Regions from separate parts of the Aeribacillus sp. FSL K6-8394 genome, predicted to be linked through region 2. Evidence: riboswitches for the same ligand, from Rfam matches in the RefSeq annotation. Region 2 holds a riboswitch; each other region holds the start of a gene.
The links. Region 2 has a riboswitch for S-adenosylmethionine ahead of NSR00_RS00840 (methionine biosynthesis PLP-dependent protein). Riboswitches for the same ligand answer to the same signal wherever they lie in the genome.

Region 1 (2,275 bases), on a different contig from region 2:
GAGCGCGACATCGCCTTCTTGACCGACATTGGCGGAGCAGTGCATTGAAAATATATCTCTTTCTGGAAGCAGGAAGTTCATGACGGAAAAGATAGACTTTTTCATCTCGCCTGCATATTCAGTTCCGCCGATCAGGATTATTCTCTTTTCAAAAGAAATAATGATAAATGCTTCTGAGTTCGTTCCATCCACAGCTGGATCTGCTTTAAAGGAAGGAGCGGAAACAATTGTAAACGGATTTTTATGCTCCTTTAAATCGTCTTGGCTTTTCGGACGGATAAACAGTTGGCGAGCAAATAAATTTTGCCACGCCAATTCATTGACCACTTGAATTGGAAGACGATATTTTTTGTCAGCTCCGGCAAATCCGTTAAAAACATAAATTTCATCTCTATTTTTTAAATATTGTATGACTTTTAAGTACAGTTTTTCAAAAACTTCTGATGAAATTGGCTTGTTGACGGGTCCCCAATCAATTAAATGCTTGACAGAATCTTCTTCAACGATGAATTTATCTTCTGGTGACCGGCCGGTATATTTGCCTGTTGTAACCGAAACTGCACCTGTATTTGTTAAAAAACCTTCTTTCCTAGCTAAAACTTTTTCTACAAGTCGTGCGACTGGTAAATTATGATATGCATTTGGTCCGCTGATCAACGAAGCTAATTCATTTGATACATCTACAATATTCATATACATACCATCCTTTTTTTGCATATTTGAAATGGTTTTATAGAAATAGTATAACACATTCGTGGAAATAGTCCATCCTATTTATCGATTTCTGAAAATAATGTTTTTACTATATATTTTGCCTTCATTTTTGGGCATCATACGAATCATGATTGATCAGCTGATCCTGAAATAATGGATATCAGATGATTTGGAAAATTACAGAGAAGCTTTATTTATTGTTGACAAGTACTTTTTTGCTCCTGTATGATATACATTTGAACGGATACTCTTATCCCGAGTTGGCGGAGGGACAGGCCCTATGAAGCCCAGCAACCGGCTCGTTGAAAGAAGACAGTAGAATATGGCTTTCAAAATCCCGGTATTCTATGGACATACAACATGATGCGAAAGAATTCCATATTCATAGACGAGCAATGGTGCTAACCTGATGCAAGGTTATATCCTTGAACGATAAGAGTGAAAGGCAATGATGTTTATAACAACCTTTCCTCTGGCAGGGAAGGTTTTTTCTATGTATAAGAGAAATCTCGTTTAGCCAAGTTTTTCTTATCGTACGAAATTTTGATATGTTTACAATAGTGGTGAGGGAATGAGTTCCGTGTCAATGACAAGGAGTGTAGCACTCCATAAACATCATTTTAAGTTTGAGGAGGAAGCAGTAAATGACAAAAAAGCGCCGTCTGTTTACATCTGAATCCGTAACGGAAGGGCATCCGGACAAAATTTGCGACCAAATTTCAGATGCGATTTTAGATGCCATTTTAGAAAAAGATCCGAACGCACGTGTAGCTTGCGAAACATCTGTCACCACCGGACTTGTATTAGTCAGTGGAGAAATTACGACAAGCACGTATGTGGATATACCAAAAATTGTGCGAGAAACGGTCAAAGAGATCGGCTATACGAGAGCTAAATACGGTTTTGATGCTGAAACTTGTGCTGTTTTAACATCAATTGATGAGCAATCACCCGATATCGCTGCAGGGGTGGATAAAGCTTTAGAAGCGCGAGAAGGACAAATGACTGATGAAGAAATTGAAGCGATTGGCGCTGGAGATCAAGGGTTAATGTTCGGTTTTGCATGCAATGAAACGAAGGAATTAATGCCTCTCCCGATTTCCATTGCCCATAAGCTTTCACGCCGGCTTACAGAAGTTAGAAAAAGCGAAGAAATTCCTTATTTGCGTCCGGACGGAAAAACGCAAGTTACGGTAGAATATGATGAAAATGAACAGCCGGTTAGAATTGACACAATTGTCATATCGACTCAACACCATCCGGAGGCAACTTTAAAACAAATTAAGCAGGATATTAAAGAAAAAGTAATTGATCCGGTTGTGCCAAAAGAACTGATCGATGAAGAAACAAAATATTTCATCAACCCTACCGGACGTTTCGTTATTGGCGGACCACAAGGAGATGCAGGATTAACGGGACGAAAAATCATTGTCGATACTTACGGAGGCTATGCTCGCCATGGCGGAGGAGCTTTCTCAGGAAAAGATCCGACGAAGGTAGACCGATCTGCAGCTTATGCGGCTCGTTATGTAGCGAAAAATATTGTCGCAGCCGGACTTAC
Region 2 (2,275 bases):
TACACCGTTTTGAATTCGGATTTCTTCCGGAATATCCGCATGAGTTTGGGTAGCTGGATACGTTATAAAGCTTTCTACCCCTCCAAGGCTTTCCGCAAAACAGATTAATTTCAGATTCTGCAAAAACGGGTTGACCCATTCTTCTTTTTTCACACGGAAGGAAAGCATTCCGCCTCTGCCAGGATATAATACATCATCAATTTCAGGAAGCTCTTTTAAATATGCCGCCAGTTCCCTTGCATTTTCCTGATGTTTGTCCATTCTCAATGATAAAGTTTTCATTCCTCTAAGCAGCAGCCACGAATCAAAAGGAGATAATACCGCACCAATTGCATTTTGATGCATGGCTAATTTTTCGCAAATTTCTTTCCCTTTTGCACAGACCAGGCCGGCAAGGACATCGTTGTGACCGCCTAAATATTTCGTTGCGCTGTGAATCACGATATGCGCTCCTTCTTCAATCGGACGCTGCAAAACAGGTGTGTAGAACGTATTGTCAACGATCAGCAGCAAATTGTGCTTCCGGGCCAATTCCGCCAACGAGGAAATCGATGTTTCCTGCATAAGCGGATTAGTGGGCGTTTCTAGAAAAATCGCTTTAGTATTTTCGTTTATTAATGATTCCGTATATTCGCGAGACGTAAAATCGTCATAGTGGAAGGAAAGACCGTATTTGCGCCACTCTTCTTCAAACAAGCGGTATGTCCCGCCATATAAATCTTTTGAAACGATCAGTTCATCTCCACTTTTAAATAAAGCCATAATCGTCTGAATCGCTGCCATTCCGGAAGAAAATGCAAATCCTTGATCGGCTCCCTCCAATTTGGCTATGGCGTCCTCGACAAGCTCTCTCGTTGGATTTTTTGTCCGAGTGTAATCATAACCTGTTGATTCACCTATTCCTTTATGCCGGTAGGCTGTGGACAAATAAATGGGGGCGCTTACTGTTCCTGTAAGAGCTTCACTTCGATTTCCTAATTGGGCCAAAACTGTTTCAATATTCATCTTTGACTTTCCTCCTTTTTTAGTTAGTAAAAATGTGCTGCTTTCATTGCCTGTAGAGGAGGCTTTAAAAATAAAACGCCCTCTTCATAAGAAGAAGGCGTTTATTGTTTGGCTCCTTCTTATCTTCCAAGCATATCTTACGGCAAAATGCTTGCTGGATTTAGCACCTTGGTACAAAGGTTATCATGCCGCCGTCCTTGTACCGGTTGCTGAGACTTCTTCGGGCCAGTTCCCTCCGCCTCTCTCGATAAGAATTCCGATATGAACTTTTGATAGGTATAACTTTACCTCAGTTTTAAAAAAAATTCAAGACGTTTCCTGCCAACAATTCCGATAACTTTGATTTATTTTCAGTAAAACTAAAGAAAAATAAGAACATTCTTTAAATAATCCGTCGATTCTTGAAATGTTTTTTTGCGAAAGCCAAAAGGGAAATTTTTTTGTATGGATCACCTTGATCCTCCATCATTTCAATGAAGTGGTTTTATTTTCCCTTGAGGCTTCCCAAATTTTAATAGATTTTAAAATATAAATATCCAATTCGGAAGCTGTCGTATTTGGAGAAAAATTGTGAACGAGGTGATCTTCTTTAGAGGAATTGGAAAATTTTAAGAGAATTTAATAAACAGAGAATGAAACGATTGAATTAGCAAACTAATCGTTTGATAAATTTTTCGCCAACTTCAGTCAAACGAACCCGTATTCCATAAAGCAGCTGAACGGAGAACGAAGATGCGATATTTGTTTTGCAGGTGAAGCTGAGAAGCAAAAAAAAGATGAACATAAACGTGCCGTTGGAAAATTTGCTGAACATTCTTTACTGATGCGCCTTCTCTTTTTTATCAATATTATGGAAAGGAAAGACTGTTTATGATGCTGTATATGATCGACAGCATACGAACCAATAATTTTCATGACGAGCAAATGATGGGGCAAATCAAAATTATGTGAGAAAACGCTTTCTAAAAACTGGAACATCATCAAAACAATGTGTACGGAATTTATTATGATTATGAAAGCGACTACAGAGGAGATTATTTATTAAGCATTGCAATTGAAGAAAATAATGGGGAAGCTTTTAATTGAAATCTCGAGGAACATGAAAATAAAGTTTTTCAAGTAGATACAACGGACGAACAAGGCATTTTTAAAACTTGGAGTAAGATTTGGAAGCAAGAAGAAACTGGTTTAAGTAGAGCGTGCTTACACATATGATTTTGAAAAATACGGCCCAAATGGAGAAATTGAAATTCATATAGGCGCTGTCTAA
Region 3 (2,275 bases), 2.0 Mb from region 2:
ACGATGTTATCTTTTTTTGTCACCGTTCCATCAAAATCACAAAATATTACTGGCTTCAATTGGACGGTGCCTCCTTCCATCCCCAGAGCCGAATTGCTTCTTGTAATTCTATGTCTTCAGCTGCTTCATTAAGGGGAACACCCCGGGAAACAGCGTCAACTGCCTGACGGAAAGCTTTTCCTCCGCCTTTAGCACCTTGCGGGTGACCGTGAACACCGCCTCCTGCATTAATGACGCAATCTTTTCCAAAATCATGAATTAAAATGGGAACAAGACCCGGGTGAATGCCAGCAGATGGAACAGGAAAAACTGGTTTTAAAACTGATTCCTTCACCAATTCTTCTTTCACTTTTAAAACTTTGTCACGCTCCAATGCAACGCTGCCATATGGTGAAGGGAACAACGAAAAATCTGCTCCAGCAATTCTTATCAATTTTCCAAGCAATAAGGAATGAGAGAGCCCATATTTTTCGGATGAAGTAAACGATCCGCTAAACGCCGGATGAGCCATAATTGGGAGGGCGATTTCATCATCTTCCCTTAATGCTTGCAGCACATCGAGGCCATATGTAAAAACATTAAATAGCAAAATATGGGCACCTAATTCTTTTGCTTTTCTTGCCTTATCTTTCAATTCAAATGTTTTTCCCGTCAAATTGACCGCATACAAAGTTCGGTGCCCTTTTTCTTGATACACGTTATCAAGAACTTTTTTGCCTTCCTTTATTCTTGTTTCAAATGATGTGAGCGAATTTTCAAAAAGTATTTCGTCATCCTTTACTAAGTCGACGCCCCCGAGAGCCTGCTCCCGCAATTGGGCAAGAAGGTAATCCATATCACGTCCAATTACACCTTTAAAGATGCTCATCACTAACGGTCTGTCGTAAACGCCAAGTTTTTCTCGTAACCCCTGAATTCCAAATCGAGGACCTGGAAAATACCGAAAGATCTCATCGTCAAACTGCAAATCTAGTAATTTTATTTCTCCATCTAGTGATAATTTTCCAAAAGTTGTCGTTAAGATGGCAGGAATGTCTTTAGAAAAGTTTTCTCCCGGAAAGCGAATGTGAAGCTGTGCAATCGTTTTGCCGGAGGATGGATCCTCGCCTGTTTCTTTTATCTCAACCACTTGTCCTTTATGCTTTTTTAACTGCTCTTGCACTAAAAGAGGAAGGTCAGTCCACGAACCTACCGTTAATCCAAGAGCAATGCCTTCTGCTTTTTTTTCTAAATCTTCTCGTTTCGCAATGATTTGGTATACTGCTGTTACGTGACCCATTTTTTCAATCCTCTTCATTCAGATTTTTTTATATAAATAAAACCTCTTCAATAAGAAGAGGTTTTTTGTCAAAACAACTTCTTATCTTTCAACATCTCTGTTGGGAGAATTAGCACCGTGCTCATCATATGAGTCGGTTGCCGGGCTTCATTGGGCTCATCCCTCCACCTGCTCTTGATAAGAGTTTTATTATTAACTTTATAATTCTTATTCGTTTACTTGGATTATGCCACTATCCTTCCCCTCTGTCAACACTTTTTTACATCATATTCGATTCAAATTCGCTTACATTTTTCTGATGGCATGCTACAATTATTTAATGGTGCAGTTTACAATTTGAGGTATTTACCGGAACTTGAGGTTGAGCCAAAACAGGAAAGCCTAAAAAAAGAGGACGAAAAAAGAAGGTACAACATCTTTTTAACGTCTTCCGATCGCATCATGCTAGATTACTAGACTTAGAAAAACTGGTTGAATTACGCAATTATAACGTTACTGGTTATCGTGAGACAATTTGTTTCTTGTACCGTTATTGGTTATGTTGCTTTTTGAATGATCCAGAAGAAGCCTTAAAACAAACGCTAACGTTTAATTTACAGTTTAATGAGCCTTTAAGAAGATCCACCAGAAGCGCTGAAAAGGCCTATTATGCACGGAATAACGAAGAAGCAAACCGAATAGCTAGAGAAAAAGGGTATCCTGGCGCTGGATATAATATCAGCAATAAAAAATTAATTGAATGGTTAGATATAACAGAGGACGAACAACGCCATTTAAGCACGATTATAGATGCGAATGAAAAGCGGAGAAGGAAACAAAAACGCCGGGAAATGGGCGTAAAAAGCCGTGAGGAGTATTTAAAAGAACAGCGCAATAAAACGGATAAGAACTTAGAAAAACTTAGACAAGCAATTGAGTTGAATCCTGATTTCTCGAATTACAAATTAGCTAAATTGCTAGGAATAAGTGAATCGTATGTAAGGAAAGGATGTTATA

Region 1: linked by a shared signal. The riboswitch ahead of metK (methionine adenosyltransferase) and the one ahead of NSR00_RS00840 (methionine biosynthesis PLP-dependent protein) in region 2 are both predicted to bind S-adenosylmethionine.
Region 3: linked by a shared signal. The riboswitch ahead of NSR00_RS10180 (2,3-diketo-5-methylthiopentyl-1-phosphate enolase) and the one ahead of NSR00_RS00840 (methionine biosynthesis PLP-dependent protein) in region 2 are both predicted to bind S-adenosylmethionine.

Annotation. Positions count from the first base shown of each region.
Region 1 covers NZ_JBBPAA010000002.1:867,710-869,984, forward strand. The annotation lists gene pckA (phosphoenolpyruvate carboxykinase (ATP)) at 1-693, opposite strand, end outside; SAM riboswitch class I at 962-1,153, shown strand; gene metK (methionine adenosyltransferase) at 1,359-2,275, shown strand, end outside.
Region 2 covers NZ_JBBPAA010000001.1:179,058-181,332, reverse strand. The annotation lists gene NSR00_RS00840 (methionine biosynthesis PLP-dependent protein) at 1-1,005, opposite strand, end outside; SAM riboswitch class I at 1,122-1,259, opposite strand.
Region 3 covers NZ_JBBPAA010000001.1:2,139,690-2,141,964, forward strand. The annotation lists gene NSR00_RS10175 (2-hydroxy-3-keto-5-methylthiopentenyl-1-phosphate phosphatase) at 1-59, opposite strand, end outside; gene NSR00_RS10180 (2,3-diketo-5-methylthiopentyl-1-phosphate enolase) at 56-1,279, opposite strand; SAM riboswitch class I at 1,358-1,463, opposite strand; gene NSR00_RS10185 (hypothetical protein) at 1,828-2,275, shown strand, end outside.